DNA from 3 places in the Geodermatophilus sp. SYSU D00758 genome. Region 2 is predicted to be linked to each of the others. Evidence: predicted binding sites of a transcription regulator. Region 2 holds the regulator's gene; each other region holds the start of a gene.
What was found. The regulator LexA, encoded in region 2, represses DNA repair genes until DNA is damaged. The targets are predictions, from matches to a motif close to TCGAACANNTGTTCGA.
Positions count from the first base shown of each region.

Region 1: ACI8AC_RS14685 (DUF222 domain-containing protein) is a predicted target of LexA. The motif match lies at 4,750-4,765, and genes of this name have one in related genera.
Region 3: ruvC (crossover junction endodeoxyribonuclease RuvC) is a predicted target of LexA. The motif match lies at 3,301-3,316, and genes of this name have one in related genera.

Region 1 is NZ_JBJGYK010000018.1:9,026-16,390, forward strand. It holds gene ACI8AC_RS14660 (purple acid phosphatase family protein) at 1-189, shown strand, start outside; gene ACI8AC_RS14665 (phosphatase PAP2 family protein) at 260-1,726, shown strand; gene ACI8AC_RS14670 (metallophosphoesterase) at 1,723-2,616, shown strand; gene ACI8AC_RS14675 (alpha/beta fold hydrolase) at 2,613-3,482, shown strand; gene ACI8AC_RS14680 (DUF2505 domain-containing protein) at 3,760-4,512, shown strand; gene ACI8AC_RS14685 (DUF222 domain-containing protein) at 4,783-5,850, shown strand; gene ACI8AC_RS14690 (N-acetyltransferase family protein) at 5,989-6,447, opposite strand; gene ACI8AC_RS14695 (universal stress protein) at 6,501-7,022, opposite strand; gene ACI8AC_RS14700 (hypothetical protein) at 7,184-7,312, shown strand; gene ACI8AC_RS14705 (serine/threonine-protein kinase) at 7,342-7,365, shown strand, end outside.
Region 2 is NZ_JBJGYK010000045.1:426-7,790, forward strand. It holds partial or broken gene ACI8AC_RS21660 (hypothetical protein) at 1-152, opposite strand, end outside; gene ACI8AC_RS21665 (LysM peptidoglycan-binding domain-containing protein) at 263-928, opposite strand; gene lexA (transcriptional repressor LexA) at 1,129-1,884, shown strand; gene ACI8AC_RS21675 (hypothetical protein) at 1,894-2,955, opposite strand; gene ACI8AC_RS21680 (phosphatase PAP2 family protein) at 2,927-3,673, opposite strand; gene hflX (GTPase HflX) at 3,837-5,321, opposite strand; gene ACI8AC_RS21690 (hypothetical protein) at 5,511-5,762, shown strand; gene dapF (diaminopimelate epimerase) at 5,768-6,634, opposite strand; gene miaA (tRNA (adenosine(37)-N6)-dimethylallyltransferase MiaA) at 6,631-7,365, opposite strand, start outside.
Region 3 is NZ_JBJGYK010000009.1:132,888-140,252, forward strand. It holds gene secD (protein translocase subunit SecD) at 1-372, opposite strand, end outside; gene yajC (preprotein translocase subunit YajC) at 383-718, opposite strand; gene ruvB (Holliday junction branch migration DNA helicase RuvB) at 886-2,013, opposite strand; gene ruvA (Holliday junction branch migration protein RuvA) at 2,010-2,651, opposite strand; gene ruvC (crossover junction endodeoxyribonuclease RuvC) at 2,713-3,279, opposite strand; gene ACI8AC_RS09025 (YebC/PmpR family DNA-binding transcriptional regulator) at 3,431-4,183, opposite strand; gene pdxT (pyridoxal 5'-phosphate synthase glutaminase subunit PdxT) at 4,340-4,993, opposite strand; gene ACI8AC_RS09035 (heparan-alpha-glucosaminide N-acetyltransferase domain-containing protein) at 5,050-6,189, opposite strand; gene pdxS (pyridoxal 5'-phosphate synthase lyase subunit PdxS) at 6,200-7,123, opposite strand; gene ACI8AC_RS09045 (hypothetical protein) at 7,172-7,365, opposite strand, start outside.

The DNA.
Region 1 (7,365 bases), on a different contig from region 2:
GGGTTCGACGACGCCCGCACCGTGGCGTGGGCCGCGCAGGCGCACCTGCTGCTGGCCCGCATCGACGGGCCGGAGATGACCCTCACCCCGCTGTCGGCGGTCGGCCCGGACGGCGAGCCGGAGGCGATGACGCCCCGCACCCCCGACGGCCACCTCGTGGAGGTCCCCCTCAGGGTGCGGGTCGGCTGAGGCACCGGCCCGGGGAACCGTCACGGAACCGTCAGAGCCCGCCGGTGGGACGGCGGGTATGCGGCAGGGGATGACTGCTCCACCCCCCACCCGCCACGCGGACACCGCCGGCCTCGGCCGGTTCGAGCGGCGGTCCGCCCTCGCCGGGCTGGCCGTCCTCGTCGGCGCCGTGCCCTTCCTCCTGCTGTGGCTGCTCGTGCAGCGGTCGTGGTCCCCGCTGGCCGGCCTGGACGGCGACGTCGCCGCCGGGCTCAACGACGCGGTCAGCGACTGGCCCCTCCTGGTGACCGCCCTGCGGGTGGTGACCGACCTCGGGGGCACCGGGACGGCGGTGTTCGTGCTGGTGCTGCTGACGGTGGTCCTCGTGATCCGGGACCGCCGGCGGCTGGCGGCGTTCGTGGCGACGACGGGTCTGGGGCTGGCCGTCCTCGGCCCGGTCACCAAGGCGGTGGTCGACCGCGCCCGGCCGGTGGTCGAGTCCCCCGTGGTCTCCACGCCGTCGAACGCCAGTTTCCCGAGCGGGCACTCCATGACCGCGCTGGTCACCTGGGGCGTGGTGCTGCTGGTGGCCCTGCCCGCGGTGCACCGCCGGGCCCGGCGCTGGCTGATCGCGGCGACCGTGGTGGTGGTCGTGGCCGTCGGCTTCACCCGGCTGGCGCTGGGCGTGCACTTCGTCTCGGACGTGCTCGCCGGCTGGGCGCTGGGGATCGGCTGGCTGGCGGCCACGACGGCGTCCTTCCGCGCCTGGGAGCACGAGCACCACCCACCGGCGCACGAGCCGCTGGACCCGCTCGACGTCCCGTCGGCGGAGGCGGCCCACGCGGCGCCGGGGCCGGTTCCCCCGCTCCCCCGCAGCCGACAGGCCGTGCTGCGCCTGCTCGCCGTCGCCGCGGCCCTGGTGGCCACGCTCGGCGGCCTGGGGCTGCTGGTCACCGGGGTCCTGGGCGACACCTGGGTCGGCCGGTTCGACCGGGCGGTCGTCGAGTGGTTCGTGCAGTTCCGCAGCAGCGGGCTGACCGCCGTGGTGGAGGCGGTGGGCACGCTGGCCGGGACCCGCGCCGTGGTGGGCGGCGGCCTGGCGCTGGGGGTCCTCGGGGTGGCCGTGGCCGCGAGCTGGCGGCCGATGGTCTTCGTCGTCGTCACGCTGGTGGGCGAGGTGCTGCTCTACTGGGTCACGGCGCAGCTGGTGGGTCGGCTGCGGCCCACCGTGGCCGACCTGACGCAGGGGCTGCCGACCGGGGCGAGCTGGCCCTCGGGGCACGCCGCCGCCGCGATGGCGCTGTACGGGGCCGCCGCCGCGCTGGTCGTCGTCCACGGCCGCTCGCGGTGGCGCTGGTGGGTGCTGGTCCTGCCGCTGGTCGTCGCCCCGGTCGTGGCGGTCAGCCGGCTCTACGTGGCCGCCCACTACCCCACCGACGTCCTCGCCGGGCTGGTGCTCGGCGGGGTGTGGGTGTACGCCTGCACCCGCCTGCTGCTGGCACCGCCCGGCCGGGGCTCGCGCGCGGGCGTGCGCCGCCGGGAGGTGCCTGCCCCGTGACGCGGGTGCTGGGCAGGCTCGCGCTCGCCCTGGGCGTCGTCGTCGTGCTGCTGCTGGCCTACGGGACGCTGGTCGAGCCGCGCTTCGTCCTGGACCGGGAGCGGGCCGAGGTGGTGCTGCCCCGGCTGGGTCCGGACCTCGACGGCACCGAGGTGGCCGTCGTGTCCGACTTCCAGCTGGGCATGTGGTTCGGCAACCCCGGGATGAGCGCGCGGGCGGTCGAGGCCATCGCCGAGGAGGAGCCCGACGTCGCCCTGCTGGGGGGCGATTTCCTCTACAGCACCGAACCGGACATCGCCCCCCGGATCGACGCACTGCTCGACCTGCTGGCTCCGCTGTCGGACGCCGGCATCCCGACCTACGCGGTGCTCGGCAACCACGACCACGCGATCGGGGCCGCCGACGAGCTGACCCGGGCGCTCGAGGGCGCCGGCGTCCCCGTCCTGCGCAACGAGGCGGCCCGCGTGCCGGGCACCGGCGGGGAACCGGGGCGGGCGCTGTGGGTGGTCGGTGTCGGGCCCGACCTGCCGAACCTGGTGGACGTCGACGCCGCGTTCTCCGGGGTCCCCGGCGACGCGCCGCGGGTGGTGCTCATGCACAACCCCACCGTCTTCGACCGACTGCCGGCCGGCAGCGCGCCGCTGACCCTGGCCGGGCACACCCACTGCGGCCAGGTCGCCCTGCCCGGCCGGCCGCGCTGGGCCTACCTGGCGCTGACCAGCGAGGAGCGCATCGTCGCCGACGGGTGGGCACCCGAGGACTACGGCGCTGCCGGCAACGCCATGTTCGTCACGTGCGGCACCGGCTTCAGCGTCGCACCGGTCCGCATCAACGCGCCGCCCCAGGTCGCCACGTTCGTCCTGCGGTCCGGCGAGGAGGGAGCGCCGTGACCGAGCCGGCCACCGTCGACGGGACCCGGCTGGCGGTCACCGTCCGCGGCCCCCGGGAGGCCCGGCCCGTGGTGCTCGTCCACGGGCTCGGCATGTCCTCCCGGGGGTGGGACGACGTGGCCGCCCGGCTGTCCCGGGAGCACCGGGTGATCGCCTACGACCTGCGCGGGCACGGGGGCAGCGGGGACGCCGGAGCGGCGGGCTACACGCTGGAGACGCACGGCCGGGACCTGCTGGCGGTGCTCGAGGGGTGCCTCGACCCGGGCACCCGCGCGCTGGTGGTGGGGCACAGCCTCGGGGGCGGTGTGCTGCTGGCCGGCGCCCGGCTGGCCGGCACCGGGCGGTACGCCGGGGCGGTCTTCGTCGGGTCCGGCGGCTCCCGCGTCACCGCGCCCGGCCTGCCCGCCCGCCGGCTGCCCCCGCGGCTGGCCGGCGCCCTGCACGGTGCCTGGTTCGCCGCCCTGCGGGCCGGGACGGCGGCCGGCCGGCGGCTGCGGCCGGTCGCGTGGGTGTCCAACCGGCTGGTCCGCCGGTTCGGCTTCGCCCCCGGGGAGCCGGAGGAGCTGGTGGAGCGCGTCCGCGACGACCTGCTCACCACGCGGGCGCCGGCGTTGTCGGCGACCACGCTGGCCAGCCTCAGCCACGACGGGACCGAGCTCGCCCGGACCCTGGACGTGCCGGCGCTGGTCCTGCACGGCACCCGCGACCCCGAGGTACCCGAGGAGGACCTCCGCGCGCTGCTGGCCGCGCTGCCCGACGCCGCGCTGGTCTCCTACCCCGGCGCCGGCCACTTCCTGCCGCTGACGCACGGCCCGCAGGTCGCGGCCGAGGTGGCCCGCTGGGCGGCGCGGGTCCGGCCCGGCTGACCCCTCAGCGCCCCCCGCGGTTGCCGCCACTGGTGGGCGCGGCGGCCGGCCTCGGCCTCGGCCGTCTGCACCCGCCGGTGGTGGCGGCCGCGCAGGCCAGCGGCCCGCAGCCGCTCGACGCGGTCCTCGTTCCGCCGGGACCAGCGGCCGGCCGGGTTGCGCGCGCGGACACCTCGCGCCCCCGGCGGCCGGCGCGCGGGCGTGGACCTCGTCGACGTCGTCCACGAGCTGGTAAGGCCCGGAGCCGGTCGGCCGGGCCGACCAGGAAGGCGCGCCGGTGGTCGGCGTCGTCGCCGGCGACCATGACCACCGCGTCGCCGGCGCGCAGCTCGGCGTGCAGCACCTGCCCGGGTTCGCCGTGCTGCCGGCGCACCTCCTCGAACCCGAGGGCCACCAGCCACCGCAGCGCGGGCAGCGCGTCCCGCAGTTCAGGGAGGCGAACAGCCGCACGGCGCGGACGCTGGACCCGCGCCCGCCGCGGGGGCCACCCCCGCCGCGCGCCCGGCCGGAGTTCGGCGGACACTGCGGCGTGCCCATCGACCACACCGCACTGCTCGCCGGCTCCCCCGACGAGGTCCTGGCCGTCCTCACCGACGAGGTCTTCCTGCGCGACGTCGCCCGGGCGCTGGGGGCGCAGCTGCAGGGCGTGTCGGCCGAGGAGTCCGCCGACGGGCCGCGGACCACCGTGCGCCTGCTGGTCCCCACGACCGGCGTCCCGTCGGTGTTCGCCCGCTTCGTCGGCCGGGAGGTGGCCGTCGTCGACCGCCGCAGCTGGACGCGCTCGCCCGACGGCGCGCACCGCGGGCTGCTCGACGTGCAGGCCGAGGTGTTCGGCCGGTCGGTGACGGTCCGGGGCGAGCGGCGGCTGGTGGCCGTGGACGACGGCACCCGCTCCACGGTCACCGGCGAGGCCGAGGTCGACGCCCCCTTCGTGGGCCGGCAGGCGGAGGCAGCGGTGCGGGAGCTGGCCCTGGTGGTGCTGCGGCGCGAGGACGAGGTGCTCCGTCGCTGGCTGGCCTCGCCGGCCTGAACGGTCGTCCCTCCTCGGCGGGGGCGTGAATCTCGCGGGCGCGGGCGTGGGTGGACGGCGCCCCACCCGCGCCGAGCCGGCTGCGCTGCGCTGGACGCTTGCGCGGCCCCTGCCGAGGACCTGCCGCCGGGCCCGGTGGTGACCCGACCGGACCCGCGTCAACCCCTGGCATGGATGTGTGGACAGCCGTCTGAGCTGCGGATACGTGGCGCGGCGAGCCCCGCCGTGCGGTAGTGCTCGTACACACGTTCGGGGCGGTGGGAGCGGGAGGTGACCCGGCGTGGAGCGGCTGTCGAGCGCGCTGGACGAGCTGGCCGGGGCCGAGTTGACCTCGGCGTTCGGCCCGGAACTGCTGGAACGGCTGGATGGGCTGCTGGTCGCCCAGCACCGGCTGGCCGCCGAGGTCGCCCGCACCGTGCGCGCCGGCGAGCCGGCCGGGGCACCGGAGTTCGACGGGCTCACGACCATGGCCGCCTGGCTGCGCGGGCACGGGCGCCTGTCGACCCCCGCCGCCGCCGGGCTCGTGCGCGCCGGGCGCGCGCTGGAGCACCTCCCGCCCTCGCGGCCGCGCACGCCGCCGGGGCGGTGTCGGCCGAGGCGGTGGCGGTGATCACCCCGATCACCCGGGAGGACGAGCTCGCCGCCGCACGGGCCTCCGGCGTCGACCTCGATGCGATCGACCGGCTGCTCACCGGCGTCGCCGCCCGGCTCCCGCACACCGACCTGGTGCAGGTCGTGCGGCACTACCTGGCCGGCCTGGACCCCGACGGCACCGAACCCGACCCCACCGCGGGCCGCCGGCTGTCCTGGGTCCGCCACGCCGACGGCTCGATCTCCGTGCGCGGCGAGCTCGACGCCGCCGGCGGGGAGAAGCTGCAGGCCGCGCTGGAGGCGGTGCGGCAGGCCGGCCGCTGCGCCGGCGACGACCGGTCGGGGGTCCAGCAGCAGGCCGACGCCCTGGTCCAGCTCTGCGACAACCAGCTCGCCGCCGGGCACCTGCCCACCCTGCGCACGGTCAAGCCGCACGTCGCCGTCGTCCTCGACGCCGACGACCTCATCGACCCCAGCACCGGCCCGGTGCCGCGGAGCTGGGCTTCGGCGCCACCGTCTCCGCCGCCCGGGCCCGCGGGCCGGCTGGTGCGACGTCCACCACCTGCTCGAGTGGGCCCTCGGCGGGGAGACGTCCCTGGAGAACAGCGCCTTGCTGTGCGAGCGCCACTCGCACCTTGTGTCCACCACGGCTTCCGGGTGGAACGCCGACCCGACGGGCACTGGCGCACCCGGCGCCCTGACGGCACCCAGATCCGCATCCTGGCCCCACCCCTGACCGCCGCCTGATCCCGCGGCCGAAGCCAGGGGCCGACGGATCGGCCGACCCGGCGCACCCACCCGTGCGCCGGGCACCCGGCGTGCCCGGAAGCCGGACGATGGAAGGGAGCCGGCCGTGCGCGGTACCGCACAGGCGGAACGCGGCGGTCAGGGCAGCGGCCGGGCGTACCAGACCTCCCGCAGCGGCCGGCCCTGCCAGGTGCGCTCGAGCACCTCACCGGTCGGCACGAACCCCTCGGCCTCGTAGAAGCGCCGCGGGCCGGCGTTGCGCTCCTCGGTGCGCAGCCGCGCCACCGCGTGGCCGGCGGCCCGCAGTCGGTCGAGGACCAGCCGCAGCAGCAGGCGTCCGGTGCCGCGCCCCTGCTCGTCGGGGTCGACGTAGAGCAGGGCCACCTCGCCGGCCTGCTCGTCGGCACGGGCGAAGGCCACCACGCGGCCGGACCGCTCGGCCACCACGAAGCCCGGCTCGGTCACCCGCGCGGCCCACGTCGGGACGTCCGGTTCGGCGAGCACGTCCCCGAGGAAGGACGACCACGCCGCCCGACCGGCCGGCGCGTGCACGGCCGCCACCGCGGCGGCGTCCGCGGGCGTGGCCGCCCGCACCACAGGGGGATCCACCCCCGCCGCGGGGGTGGCCGCCCCTACCGCAGGGGTGTCGCTCAGGAGACCGGTTCCCGCCCGTGCTGGCGGCGCAGGCGGACCCGGGTCCCGTGCGCCTCCGCCGAGTGGACGACGGTCACCGGGCAGGAGGCGTGCAGCACGCAGTGCATGCCCACCGACCCCAGCAGGACGCTGGAGAAACCGCCGTGCCCGCGGCTGCCCACGACGAGCAGGTCCGCACCGGTCGACGCGTCGACCAGGACGTCGGCCGCCGCGCCCTGGACCGCCATGACCCGGACCTCCGGAGCCGGCCCGGCCATCTCCCCGAGGACCTCGGCCACGTTCCTGTGCGCCTGCTCCTCCGCGGCGACCCGGGCCCGGTCCGGCTCGTACTCGCCGATCGCGTAGAAGTCCATCCACGCCTCGGGCGGACGGTAGGCGGCGACGGCCTCCAGCGGGACGCCGCGGCGCACGGCGTCCTCGGCGGCGAACCGCAGCGCTGCGCGCGCCCCGGCCGACCCGTCGACGCCGACGACCACCCGTCCCGACGCACCGCGTCCCGTACCCGGTTCCCCGTCCATGTCCAGCCTCCCACCGCCGGTGAGGCCCTCCGCCCGCCGGCGCCCTCAGCCTCCCCGTGGCCGCGGTCGCGGGGCAGGGTCCTCGGTCGACGTGGCCCGGGGCCGGAGGACCCATCGGCCACGACAGGGCACGCGGGTCCCGTCTGCGGCAGTCTGACCCCATGACGACTCCGGACCCCGAGACCCCCGAGCCCCGGGACATCGCCCTCGAGATGGCCACGCCCGAGCAGGCCGCGGAGCTCGAGGCCCAGAGCGACGGCGACGCGGCCCAGCACCCGGAGCGGGACTGACCGCCCTCCGCCGCCCGCCCCGCCCGCACGTGGCCACCCAGCCGCCCGCACCC
Region 2 (7,365 bases):
ACGGTCGCCTCCACCCGCACCTCGCAGGATCCGGATGCGTCGTGCCGCCAGCCCAGGATCGACCCGCCCCACCACGCGCCGTCGGCGAACACCTCGACGTCCTGCCGCTGCCGGGCGAAGGCTGCTGCCCGGCTCACCACGATCCCTGCCACGGGGATGACCGTAGGTTCTGAAACCGCCACGCACCGTCAGCGACGCAGCTCGGAGGATTGACGAAGCTCGACCCCCGCCGTTGTCGGTGTCTGGAGCGGGCCGGGACGGGTCACGGCAGGACCAGGACCTGGCCGGGGACGATCACCCCGCCGTCGAGGTGGTTCATCTCCTGGATCGCGTCGACGACCGCCCGGACGTCGGCGCCGTCGCCCGCCACCTCCCCGGCGATCGACCAGAGGGTGTCGCCGGACCGGACCACCACGCTGCGGTCGCCCACCAGGCGCAGCTCGTCGGAGCCCCCGGCGACGAGGCCGGCACCCCAGGCGCCCAGCACCACCCCGACCGCCAGCGCCAGCACGACCGAGAGCCTGCGCGCCCGCCGGGTCAGCCGCAGGCGCGGCGCCCGGGCCACCGGGGCGCACCGGCCCCGCACCGGGCGCCCGGCCACCGCGCCGCCCAGCGGCCCCGCGGCGCGACCCGCCACCGCCGTCCGGGGCGCACCCGCCGCCGGACGGGGCCGGGTCGGCGCCGCCGGGCGCGGCGGCGCGGCCGGGCGGGCCGCCCGCACCGTCGCCCGGGGTGCCGGCCGACCCGCACCAGGGGACGCCGGGGGCCGGAACACCCCGACCCGGGAGACACCGGGGCGGGCGCCGGGCCGGCGCAGCGGGCTCCCCGCGTCGATCCCGCCCCCCTGCGGGACCGCGCGAAGGCGGGGTCGCCACGGCACCTGCACCGCGTCGTCGAAGTCCAGGACCGCCTGCTGCACGCCTACCACGACCACTCCTCCCGGCCGGGCGACCCGGCTCGAACGCCTGTTCGATTCGAACGTCTGTGCGATGTCTACCGGACGGCGCCGACGAAAGCCACCGCACGTGCCGGGTGCTTCGAACACCTGTTTGATCCGGTGCGCCCGGCGCGCTACGGTCGGTACCGACGGACCAGACGCGCTGCGGCAGCAGCGGCGAGGAGGCGACGGTGGCGGAGAAGAGCGGGACGTCGGGGGGTCGACGGCGGACGACCGGCCAGCCGGCGGCCGGCGGGTCGGCGGCCGTGCGGACCTTCCCCGAGCGCGCCGAGGCCGGTGACGGGCTGACCCAGCGGCAGCGGCGGGTCCTCGAGGTGATCCGCGACTCGATCGACCGCCGCGGCTACCCGCCCTCGGTGCGGGAGATCGGCGAGGCCGTCGGGCTCTCGTCGGCGTCCTCGGTGGCCCACCAGCTCACCGTGCTGCAGAAGAAGGGCTGGCTGCGCCGCGACCCGAACCGGCCACGGGCGCTCGACGTCCGCATGCCCGGGGAGGTCACCGGCGAGGTGGCGCCCGCCCCGGCCGCCGCGGTGGGGGGCGAGGACGCACCGGCGCCGACCTACGTGCCGCTGGTCGGCCGCATCGCCGCCGGCGGCCCGGTGCTCGCCGAGCAGGCCGTCGAGGACGTCTTCCCGCTGCCGCGCGAGCTGGTCGGTGAGGGCACGCTGTTCATGCTCAAGGTGACCGGTGACTCGATGGTCGAGGCCGCCATCTGCGACGGGGACTGGGTCGTCGTCCGGCAGCAGCCGACCGCCGAGAACGGCGAGATCGTCGCCGCCATGCTCGACGGCGAGGCCACGGTGAAGACCTACAAGCGCCGCGACGGGCACGTCTGGCTGCTCCCGCACAACCCCGCGTACGAGCCGATCCCGGGGGACGAGGCGACCGTCCTCGGGCGCGTCGTCACGGTGCTGCGCCGGGTCTGACCCGCCGGGTCAGGTCGGCGGCGGTGCCCCGCGGCGGCGCAGCCGCCCGCCGATCCACACCAGGACGGCGGCCACCGCGGCCGCGACGACGGCGGCGGCCAGCAGCGAGGGGCCGGGTTCGTCCGCGCCGAGCAGTTCCTGCAGGCCGCCGTCCGTGCCCGAGGGGGACGTCGGCGAGACAGCCGGCACGGGGACGGCGGTGAGGTCCCCGGGAACCCCCTCCCCCGCGACGAGCAGGGCCGCGCCGTCGGACGTGAAGGTGACGGCCTCCCCCTGCGGCGCCTCGGGCAGGGGGATCCGCACCGGCTCGCCGGCCAGCGCACCCGCCACGTCCGAACCGGACAGGGGCCACACGTAGGCGTCGGTGTAGGTCCGCAAGGCCACGGTGCGGCCGTCGCGCGACACCGCTCCCCCGGTGACCATGAGCTGCCCGGCGCGACCCACCGGCCCGCCCGGCGTACCGGTGAGGGTGAACGCCACGCCGCCGACCTCGGTCAGCCCGACCGTCCCGCTGTCGACCAGCGCCGAGACCGGTCGGTACACCGCGCTGGCACCCAAGACCTCCTTGGTGACCAGGTACGGCGTCCCGTCCGGGCCCAGCAGCAGCGCCTCGACGTCGCGCGGCCCGTCGGGGTAGGCCAGCCGGTACAGCCCGGTCGAGCCGTCGGGTCGCAGCGCGATGAGCGCCACCGTCGGGCGGTCGAGGCCGTTGTCGCCGGTGTCGGCCAGCCACACCGTGCCGTCCGCCGCCACCGCCAGGTCCTCGGGATCGTAGGGATCGACCGGTGCGGTGTGCACCGCCGTCACGCGGCAGTCGCCGTCGAGCACGTGGACGGCGACCTGGTCGCCGCCGTCGTTGATCGCCAGGTGCTCCTCGCCGACGGCGACCAGACCGGAGAGCTCGGGCAGCCGCGGATCGGTCACCTGGCAGCGCACGGTGGGGGCGTCCGGGTCCGCGGGGGCCGCGGCGGCCGCGGCGGCCCCCGGCACGGGCAGGACGAGCGCCGCGACCGCGACCACCGGGATCAGCCGGGCGACGAGGTCACACCGGCGGGCGGCCTGCTCGGGCACCGACCCAGCGTGACAGCACGGCTGCGTCGAGTGCGTGCACCACGCCCAGCAGCACGATCCCCACGGCCGCACCGACGACGGCATCGGTGACCCAGTGGAAGTCCAGCGACACCATGGCCACGCCGGTCGCCACCGGGCCGAGGATGCTCAGCCACCGGAACAGCCGCTGCACCCACGGCACGAGCCGGTACTCCACCGCCTGCCACCGCGCGACGCCCCACATGAGCACCGCGTTGGCGACGTGCCCCGAGGGGTAGGACTGGCCGTCCCGGTGGAAGAAGGACCCGGGGTAGGCCGGCGCGGTGCGGCCGGTCCCGTACTTGACGGCGTAGACGACCACGGTGAGCAGCACCAGCGCGACGAGGACCCGCAACAGCGGGAGCGCCGTCCGCCGACGCAGGGCCAGGGTCGTGACCAGCACGGCCAGCACCATGAGGATGAAGCCGCGGCCGCCGAGCTGGGTGACCGCCCAGACCGGCCAGTAGGCCGACGACTCCTTGAGCCCCCAGCCGCTGACCACCTCGGAGACCCGCAGGTCCATCCGCTCGAGCACGCCGCGGCTCAGCAGCTCCACGGTGATCGCGAGGGCGGTCACGAGGGCCACGGCGACCAGCCACCAGGGCGGGTGCCCGGTCGACACCACGCGGGGGTGGCCGGCCGGGCGGGGACGGTCGGGCCGTACACGGTCCTCGGTGGGCCGTCGCACGCCGCTGGTCACACGTTCCACGGTACCGGCCCGTGATGCGATCGTGACCTCACCCGACCGGGCGAGGCCCGGCGGCGTCGCCGCCGGGCCCCGTGCGGCCGGGGAGCCGGGCTTCGGTCGCCGTGGACCGTCGGGCCCCGTGAGGGCGGAGCAGGCGGACGCCGGCCCCCGGCGGTCAGGCCACCGGCGAGGCGAACTCCACCAGCGCGGCCGCGAGCGCGCCGTCGACCCGCGCACACATCCGGGTGCCACCGGCCTCGTGCGCCTCGGTGAGCACCTCGCCGTCCCGGTGCACCCGGGCGACGAGGTCGCCGCGGGTGTAGGGCACCAGCACGTCGACGTCCACGTCCGGGCGGGGCAGCCGGGCGGCGACCTCCTCGCGGAGCCGCTCGATGCCCGCACCGGTGCGCGCCGAGACCCACATCGCGCCCGGCAGCGCCTGGCGCAGGGTGAGGACGTCGTCCTGGCTCATGGCGTCGACCTTGTTGACGACGATGAGCTCCGGCACCGCCGCGGCGTCGATCTCGCCGAGCACCACCCGCACCGCCTCGATCTGACCCAGCGGGTCGGGGTCGGAACCGTCGACGACGTGCAGCAGCAGGTCGGCGGCGGCCACCTCCTCGAGGGTGGAGCGGAAGGCGTCGACCAGCTGGTGCGGCAGGTGGCGGACGAAACCCACCGTGTCGGTGAGGGTGTACTCCCGGCCGTCGGGCGACTCGGCCCGGCGCACCGTCGGGTCGAGGGTGGCGAACAGCGCGTTCTCCACCAGCACGCCGGCGCCGGTGAGCCGGTTGAGCAGGCTGGACTTCCCCGCGTTGGTGTACCCGGCGATCGCGACGCTCGGGACGGCGCTGCGCCCCCGGCTGGAGCGCTGCGTGGCGCGGGCCGTGGCCATCCCGGCGATCTCGCGGCGCAGCTTGCTCACCCGCGCGCGGATGCGGCGCCGGTCGGTCTCGATCTTGGTCTCACCGGGACCGCGGGTCCCGATGCCGCCACCGCCGGCGACGCGGCCACCGGCCTGCCGGGACAGCGACTCACCCCACCCGCGCAGGCGCGGGAGCATGTACTGCATCTGCGCCAGCTCGACCTGGGCCTTGCCCTCCCGGCTGGAGGCGTGCTGGGCGAAGATGTCCAGGATCAGGGCGGTCCGGTCCACCACCTTGACCTTGAGGATCTTCTCCAGCGCGTTGAGCTGGCCGGGGGTCAGCTCGCCGTCGCAGATCACCGTGTCGGCACCGGCCGCGGCGACGATGTCGCGGACCTCGGCGGCCTTCCCCGACCCGACGTAGGTGCCGGCGTCGGGCTTGTCCCGGCGCTGGCTCACCGCCTCGAGCACCTGCGACCCGGCGGTCTCGGCGAGGGCGGCGAGCTCGGCCAGCGAGCGGTCCGCGTCGGCCTGGGTGCCCTCGGTCCACACGCCCACGAGCACCACGCGCTCGAGGCGCAGCTGCCGGTACTCGACCTCGGTGACGTCGGCGAGCTCGGTCGACAGCCCGGCCACCCGGCGCAGGGCACCGCGCGCCTCGAGGGCGTAGGAGCCGGTGGTGTCGTCGTCGGGCTCCCACCCGTCGACCGGGCGGGTCACCTCCTGGGGATCGGCCGCGCGGTCGGCCCGGTCCTGCGCGTCGTCCAGGACGGCGCGGTTCTGTGCTGTCGTCATCGTCTCCAGCGTGGCACGCCCCACCATCCGGGGCACCTGAGTTGTCATCGGCACCTGAGTCGTCATCGCCCCGTACAACACCGGCACGGCCCGACCCCATCCCAGGCGTGAGGGCGACCCGGGCGGGTAGGGCGCACGGACGACGACACCCGACCACGACCACGACCACGACCACGAGGAGGTACGCCGATGAGCGAGTCCGAGCACGGGTCGCACGCACCCGGTGCCGACGCGGAGATCGACGACCCGGGCCGCGACCCGAAGGGCCTCACCCCGCCGCGCAACCCGATGTCCGGAGGTTTCGGCAACGCGGCAGGCGGGCCCGACCAGGACACCGGGCAGGGACGGCCGGAGGGCACCGGCAACGTGGGCCCCGCCGACAAGCCCGAGGCCCCGACGGACCGGCCGGAGACCCGGGCCGACACGCCCGACCGGCCCTGAGCCGCTCAGCCGGCGAGCCACTCCGGGGTGAGCTCACCGGTGGCCACCACGACGGCCGGTCCGGTCAGCACCGTGGTCGCGGGCTCCACCCGCACCGACAGCCGGCCACCGGGGACGTCGACCGCGACGGTCCCGGTGGCCGCACCCGCCGCCTCCAGCGCCGTCCACGCCGCGGCGCACGCGCCGGTGCCGCACGACCGGGTCTCCCCCACCCCGCGCTCGGAGACCCGCAGCCGCACGTGCGCCCCCGGGTCGAGCACGTTGACCAGCTCCACGTTGACGCCTTCCGGGAACAGCGCGCCGTCCACCGCGGGCGCGGAGGTCAGGTCCAGCGCGTCGACGTCGACGTCGGTCAGGCAGACCAGGTGCGGGTTGCCCATCGAGACGGCCCGCCCGGGGAACGCCGTGCCGCCCAGCACCGCCGCCCCGGCCCCGAACGGCCGGGCCGGGCCCATGTCCACCCAGTAGCCGCCGTCGGCGGTGGCACCCACCCGGCGGGGCCCGCCCCGGGTGCCCACCCAGACGCCGTCGGCGCAGGCCGCGCGGTCGAGCAGCCCCTCGGTGAGCAGCACGTGCAGGAACAGCCGGATGCCGTTGCCGCACATCTCCGCGTACGAGCCGTCGGCGTTGCGGTGGTCCATGAACCACTCGCAGCGGGCGATCCCCTCCCCGAGCACCGCCGGGGCGTCGGGCACGTGGGCGCTGCGGACGACGCGCAGCACGCCGTCCCCGCCGAGGCCGGCGCGCCGCTCGCACAGCCGCCGGACCAGCGCGGCGTCCAGCCGGCCCTCGGGCCAGACGGTGCCGTCGGGGTCGGGGAGGACGACGAAGTCGTTCTCCGTGCCGTGCCCGGCCAGCACCCGCGCGCTCACGCCTCCAGCGTACGGGCGCCGACGGCCGCCTCCGCTGCGTCGACCAGGTCGGGGCGGGCGGCGTCGAGCCAGGTGGTGGTCGCGTCCCGGCGGAACCAGGAGCGCTGCCGGCGGACGAACCGTCGGGTCGCCGACACCGTCCGCTCGCGGGCCTCGGCGGCGGTCAGCTCCCCGTCGAGCTGGGCCAGCACCTGCGCGTAGCCCAGCGCGCGGGAGGCGGTCGGCCCCTCGCGCAGCCCGTCGGCGGCCAGCTCCTCGACCTCGGCGACGAACCCGGCGGCCCACATCCGGTCCACCCGCCGGGCGACCCGGGCGTCGAGCTCGGCCGGCTCGCGGTCCAGCCCGAGGACGACGGCCGGGTAGTGCGGGCGCGGCTCGGGCAGCGTGGCCCGGAACGGCCCGCCGGTCAGCTCCACCACCTCCAGGGCGCGCACCACCCGCCGCCCGTTGCCGGGCAGGACGGCCGCGGCGGCCACCGGGTCCACCGCGGCGAGGCGGGCGTGCATCGCCGCGGATCCCAGCTCGGCCAGCTCGGCCTCCAGCCGGGCCCGCACGGCCGGGTCGGTGCCGGGGAGGTCCAGCTCGTCGAGGACCGCGCGGACGTAGAGCCCCGAGCCGCCCACGAGCAGGGGGACGACCCCGGCGGCGCGCAGCCGGTCGATCACCCCGCGGGCCCGCCGGCGGTACTCGGCGACCGACGCCGCGTGGCGGACGTGCCACAGGTCGAGCAG
Region 3 (7,365 bases), on a different contig from region 2:
CTCGGGGCCCTGGACGACCGGCCGGAAGCGCAGCTGGGCGGTCTGCCCGACCTCGCGCGCCTCGTCGCCCTCCTCCCCGGGCACCGAGATGACGATGTTCGAGTCGCCCTCGGTGACCACCGAGGCCTCGGCGACGCCGAGGCCGTTGACCCGCTGCTCGATGATCCGCCGGGCCAGCTCGAGGTCCTCGGGGGCCGGCGCCTGCCCGTCGGGGGTGGTCGCGGTCAGGGTGACGGTCGTCCCGCCCCGCAGGTCCAGCCCCAGCTGCGGGGTGCGGGTGTCACCGGTGAGGAAGATGAGGCCGTACAGGACGGCCACGATCAGGACGAAGGCGCCGAAGTACCGGCGCGCGGGGAACTCGCGGCGGGCCACGGGGGCCCCGTCAGCGGGCGGCCGAGGAGCCGCCGTCGGCGGTCCCCGGGGCGTCGTCACCGGGCACCGCGGGCCCGGACCCGGTGGCCGGGGTCCGGACCTCGAGGATGGCCTGCCGCTGGAAGGTCACGACCACACCCGGGGCGATCTCGAGGTCGACCGTGCCCTCGCCGAGGGCCGCGACGGTGCCGTGCAGCCCGGCCGTGGTCATGACCGGGGTGCCCACGGTCAGCGACTCCTGCATCGCCTGGGCCTGCGCCTGCATCCGCCGGCGCTGCCGCGCCGGCAGCACGATGAGCAGCACGAAGGCCAGGGCCAGCAGGACGAGCGGGAAGAACTGCTCCACGACTGATGTGCCTCTCTACCGCGCGGCGGGGGGCCCGCGGTGGGTGCGGCCCGGGACGGGACCGCTCGGGTGCGTCGGCTGCGACGCGGACGTCCGGCCGGGCGAGCTCGCCGGCGGTCGGCGCACGGCCACGGCGCGGGCGGGTTTGCGCGCCAGCGCCGGACAGTCTATGCGTCGAAGAGGGTCTCTGACGACGACCCTGCGGCCTGCGGGTCTGCTGTGACCCGCCCGAGGGGGATGCCGCCCCGGGGCAGCGGCTGGCCCAGGTGCGCCCACGCCGCCTCGGTGGCGACCCGCCCGCGGGGCGTGCGCGCGAGCAGCCCCGCCCGCACGAGGAACGGCTCGCACACCTCCTCGACGGTGTGCGGCTCCTCCCCCACCGCGACGGCCAGCGTCGCGACCCCGACCGGCCCCCCGCCGAAGCGCATGACCAGCGCCTCCAGGACCGCGCGGTCCAGCCGGTCCAGCCCGAGGTGGTCGACGTCGTAGAGCGCCAGCGCGGCCCGGGCCACCTCGAGGGTGACCCGCCCGTCGGCGCGCACCTCGGCGTAGTCGCGCACCCGCCGCAGCAGCCGGTTGGCGATGCGCGGCGTCCCCCGGGACCGGCCGGCGATCTCCGCCGACCCCTCCTCGGTCAGCTCGACGCCGAGCAGGTCGGCGCTGCGGGCGAGCACCTGCTGCAGCTCGGCGGGCTCGTAGAACTCCATCTGGCCGACGAAGCCGAAGCGGTCCCGCAGCGGGCCGGTGAGCAGGCCCGCGCGGGTCGTGGCGCCGACCAGCGTGAACGGGTTGATCTCCAGGGGGATGGCGGTCGCGCCCGGTCCCTTGCCGACGACGACGTCGACCCGGAAGTCCTCCATCGCCATGTACAGCAGCTCCTCGGCGGGCCGGGCGATGCGGTGGATCTCGTCGATGAACAGGACGTCGCCGGGGCCGAGGTTGGACAGCATCGCGGCGAGGTCACCGGAGCGTTCGATCGCCGGGCCGCTGGTGATCTTCACCGAGGTGCCGAGCTCGGAGCCGATGATGAGCGCCAGGCTGGTCTTGCCCAGCCCGGGCGGGCCCGAGAGCAGCACGTGGTCCGGCGGCCGGCCGCGCCGCTTGGCGCCCTCCAGGACGAGGTCCAGCTGGCGGGCCACCTTGGGCTGGCCGATGAAGTCGGCCAGCGAGTGCGGGCGCAGCGCCGACTCGACCACCCGCTCCTCGTCGCCGGCCCGCGGGTCCACGGCGTCGTCCCGGCCGCGCCCGGGGCCGGCCTCGGCCGCCGGGAGCCCCCGGTCGAAGGGGCTGCTCACGACCGGCCCAGCAGGCGCAGGGCCTGCCGCAGGAGGACGGCGACCTCGACCGCACCGGTGGCGGCGAGCTGCTCGTCGGCGACCGGGGCCAGCTGGGCGACCGCGGCCTCGGCCTCCCTGCTGGTCCAGCCCAGGCCGACGAGCGCGCTGGTGAGCTGGTCCCGCCAGGGCGCCACCGGGGTCACCGGCCCCCCGCCCGCCGGCGGGACCGGCCCATCGAGCGCGGTGTCCGCCGTGGTGGCGCCGAGGCGGTCGCGCAGCTCCAGGATCAGCCGCTCCGCGCCCTTCTTGCCGATCCCGGGCACCTGCATGAGCGCCTTCACGTCGCCCGTCGAGACCGCGCGGCGCACCTCGCGCGGCGGGTGGATGGCCAGGACCGCCTGGGCCAGCCGGGGGCCGACCCCGTTGGCGGTCTGCAGCAGCTCGAACAACTGCCGCTCGTCGTCGTCGGCGAAGCCGTAGAGGGTGAGGGAGTCCTCCCGGACCACCAGGCTGGTGGCCAGCCGGGCCGGCTCCCCGACCTGGAGCCGGGCGATCGTGCCCGGGGTGCACTGCACCGCCAGGCCGACCCCGCCGACCTCCACCACCGCGCCGTCCGGCGACACCGCCGCCACCCGGCCGTTCACGCTCGCGATCACCGTCGTCCTCCCGTGGCCCGCGGCCCTCGCCCGACGCGAGGCACGCCGGTCCGCGATGTGATCACCGTCGTCCTCCCGTCCAGCGCGGCAGCGTGGTCGTGCGCACCGGGGCACCGATCCCGCCGGCCAGCGCCGCCACCCGCAGCCGCTGCTGCGCCGGCCCCCGCCAGGCGTGGCAGACCGCCAGCGCCAGGGCGTCGGCGGCGTCGGCCGGCTTGGGCGGCGAGGCCAGCCCGAGCACGCGCGTGACCATGAGGGTGACCTGCTCCTTGTCGGCCCGGCCGCTGCCGGAGATCGCCGCCTTGACCTCGCTGGGCGTGTGCCAGGCCACCGGGCGGTCGGCCTGCGCCGCGGCCAGCGCGGCCACCCCCGCCGCCTGGGCGGTGCCGGTCGCGGTGCCCTTGTTGTTCTGGGTGAACACCCGCTCGATGGCCACCACGTCCGGCCGGTGCTCGCGCAGCAGCGCGGTCACCGCGGTGTGCAGCTCCAGCAGCCGCAGCTCGAGGTCCAGCTCCGCGGCGGTGCGGACGACGCCCACCCCCACGGCCACCGGTCGGCTGCCGGGGCGGCCGTCGACCACCCCCCACCCGCACCGGGTGAGGCCCGGGTCGATGCCGAGCACCCGCATGGACGCGCCCCCTGCCGTCGGCCGAACTGGTGTTCGAGGCAACGGTAACCGGCGCCGCCGACGCGCGGGCGGCGGAACACGCCGCATCGTGCCGCGGAGGAGGCGCCGCCCGCGCTCGACCTCGCTCGCCGGTGCGCGCGGGGACCGGCGGTCAGCCGACCTTCTCGAGCACCTCGTCGGAGACGTCGTAGTTGGCGTAGACGTTCTGCACGTCGTCGCAGTCCTCGAGCGCGTCGATCAGCCGGAACACCTTGCCGGCGGCCTCCTCGTCGAGCTCGATGGTCGTGCTGGGCACGAACGCCGCGTCCGCCGAGTCGTAGTCGACGCCGGCGTCCTGCAGCGCCGTGCGCACGGCGACGAGGTCCCCCGGCTCGCTGACCACCTCGAAGGAGTCACCCTGGTCCCGGACCTCCTCCGCGCCGGCCTCGAGCACCGCCATGAGGACGGTGTCCTCGTCGACGCCGTCGGCCTTGGGCACGACGACGACGCCCTTGCGGGAGAACAGGTAGGACACCGAGCCCGGGTCGGCCATCGAGCCGCCGTTGCGGGTCATCGCCGTCCGGACCTCCGAGGCGGCCCGGTTGCGGTTGTCGGTGAGGCACTCGACGAGGACCGCCACGCCCCCGGCGGCGTAGCCCTCGTACATGATCGTCTGCCAGTCGGCGCCGCCGGCCTCCAGACCGGCGCCGCGCTTCACCGCCCGGTCGATGTTGTCGTTCGGGACCGAGGACTTCTTCGCCTTCTGGATGGCGTCGTAGAGCGTCGGGTTGCCGGCCGGGTCACCCCCGCCCACGCGCGCGGCGACCTCGACGTTCTTGATCAGCTTGGCGAAGAGCTTGCCGCGCTTGGCGTCGATCGCGGCCTTCTTGTGCTTCGTCGTCGCCCACTTGGAGTGGCCGCTCACGAGTCCTCCTCGCTGGCGCTCGTCGGCCGCGTTCGCGGCCCCGCTGCTCTGCTCATCGGTGAGCTCGCGAGCTCGCTCACGAGTCCTCCTCGCTGGCGCTCGTCGGCCGCGTTCGCGGCCCCGCTGCTCTGCTCATCGGTGAGCTCGCGAGCTCGCTCACGCTGGTACCTCCTCGTTCCCGGCGTGCACGCCGGTCCTCTCGGCCAGGTGGGCTCTGACGATCTGCACGAACAGCGCGTGCACCCGGCGGTCCCCGGTCAGCTCGGGGTGGAAGCTGGTGGCCACCAGGTCCCCCTGGCGGACGGCGACGATCCTACCGTCGGCCGGTCCGCCCACGACCCGCGCGAGGACCTGCACCCCCGGACCGGCCTGCTCCACCCAGGGCGCGCGGATGAAGACCGCCCGCAGCGGGCCGCCCGGCAGGCCCTCGAGCCCCAGGTCGGCCTCGAACGAGTCGACCTGGCGGCCGAAGGCGTTGCGCCGGACGGTCGCGTCCAGCCCGCCGACGGTGATCTGGTCGGCGGGGGCGTCGAGCAGCCGGTCGGCGAGCAGGATCATCCCGGCGCAGGAGCCGTACACCGGCAACCCGGCCGCGACCGCGCGGTGCAGCGGCTCCAGCAGCCCGGTCCGGGCGGCGAGCTTGGCGATCGTCGTGGACTCCCCGCCGGGCAGCACCAGCCCGTCGACGGCCGCGAGCTCCTCGGGCCGGCGGACCGGCACGGCTGCCGCGCCCTGCTCGCGGAGCGCGGCGAGGTGCTCGCGGACGTCGCCCTGCAGCGCCAGCACGCCCACCACCGGATCCCTGTGCACGAGGGACCAATCTACGAGGGCCCGGTCGACGGGCACCCGGCCGACGAGGCGCCGACCTACGGGACGGCGCCCGCCGGGGCGCGCCCCCCGGCCGCCCGCGTGGAGCTCCAGGTGAGCAGCCGCTCCAGCGGACCGGCGCCCAGGAGCCGCCGCCAGGCGGTGGCCCCGACCGCGGCCACCGCGCAGAACCACAGCCACAGGCCCGTCCCGGCGGGGAACCCGGGGTCCAGCCAGGCGAGGGCCACGAGGTGCGCGCTGTAGACGGTCAGCGCCAGGGCCCCCACCGAGGCCAGGGGGTACACCAGCCGGGGCAGGAGGTCGGCCAGCACGAGGCACACGCCGATGACCGCGAGCGCGACCCCGGTCGAGCCGACCACCTCGAACGTCGTCCCGCTGTGCGGCGCCGCGCCGCTGAGCCAGGCGGGGTCCCACTCCCCCAGGGCGTCGAACCCGTCCTCCGGACCGGCCGAGGGCTGCCCGTCCGCCAGCGCCAGGGTGGTCACCCGTCCGCCGCTGTAGCCGGTGAACGCCAGGGCGACGCCGGCGAGCACCAGCCGGGCGCGGGTCCGCGACGCGGTGAGGTCCAGACGGCCGACCCCGAGGCCCACGAGCACGAAGGTCCACCAGATGAGCGCGGGATAGGTCCCGGTGAGCACCAGCCGGGCGAAGGGCTGGTCGGCGTCGGCGTTGTCGGTCACCCACTGGCCGAGCAGCAGGTCGGCCACCGGCGTCGCGACCGCGAGCACGGCGGCCAGCCCGAACAGCCGGGCCGGCGGCCAGCGCAGGAACGGCACGGCCAGCACGAACAGCACCGCGTAGACGACGAGGATCACCGCGACGAAGGTGTCGAGGAGCTCGAGCAGGCCGCCGATCAGGAAGACCCACGCCGCGCGCACCAGCACCCGCAGCCGCGCGCGGACCAGGTCGTCGCCGTCCACGGGCCGGTCCCGGCCCGAGATGAGCGCCACCGACAGCCCGGCCAGGACCGCGAACAGGATGGAGGGCCGTCCGTCGACGACGGCCGGCCAGGTCCCCGGCGACCAGGAGAGCTCGGTGAGCCGGCCGACCCCCATGTGGGCGCCGAACATGCCCAGCACGGCCAGGCCGCGGGCGAGGTCGACCCCGCCGATGCGCCGGCCCGCGGGGGGCCGGGCACCGGCGGGGCGGGACGCCGTCCGCTCCTGCTGCGCGGTCACGGGGGCGCTCTCACCAGCCGCGGGTGGCGTACCGCTCGCTGTCGGGGAGGGTCGAGACGTTGATCCCCACCATGGGCTCGCCGAGCCCGCGGGAGACCTTCGCGATCACGTCGGGGTCGTCGTGGAAGGTGGTGGCCTGCACGATCGCCGCGGCACGCCGGGCCGGGTCCCCGGACTTGAAGATGCCCGAGCCGACGAACACGCCCTGGGCGCCCAGCTGCATCATCATGGCCGCGTCGGCCGGGGTGGCGATGCCGCCGGCGGTGAACAGCACCACCGGCAGCTCCCCGAGCCGCGCCACCTCGGCGACGAGGTCGTACGGGGCGCGCAGCTCCTTGGCCGCGACGAACAGCTCGGTCTCGTCGAGGGTGCCCAGCCGCCGGATGCCGGCGCGGATGGCCCGCATGTGCCGGGTGGCCTCGACCACGTTGCCGGTGCCGGCCTCCCCCTTGGAGCGGATCATCGCCGCCCCCTCGGCGATCCGGCGCAGCGCCTCGCCCAGGTCCGTCGCGCCGCAGACGAACGGCACGGTGAAGGCCCGCTTGTCGATGTGGTGGGCCTCGTCGGCGGGGGTGAGCACCTCCGACTCGTCGACGTAGTCCACGCCGAGGCTCTGCAGCACCCGGGCCTCGACGAAGTGCCCGATGCGGGCCTTGGCCATGACCGGGATGGAGACCGCGGAGATGATGCCGTCGATCATGTCCGGGTCGCTCATGCGGGCGATCCCGCCCTGGGCCCGGATGTCGGCCGGCACCCGCTCCAGGGCCATGACGGCGACGGCGCCGGCGTCCTCGGCGATCCTCGCCTGCTCGGGGGTGACGACGTCCATGATGACGCCGCCCTTGAGCTGCTCGGCCATGCCGCGCTTCACGCGGTCGGTGCCGGTGGTCGTCCGGGCCTGCTCGGCCGGGGGGGTCGGGTCGTGCTCGCTCACGGGTCGCTGCCTCGGGTCGGGGGTGGGTGCCCGCGATGGTACGGCCGGTCAGGACCGGGACCGGCCGGCGCCGGTGGCGCTGGTGACCTCCTCCAGGCCGTCCTCGATGTCGAAGAAGCGCGGCATCGGCCGCGAGGCGTGCAGCCGCATGAGCCAGGGCAGCCGGCGCTGGCGCAGCAGGTGGGTGTCGCGGACCGCGTCGTTGTAGAAGCGCCGGGCCAGGCCGATGCGGGTGGCGGTGC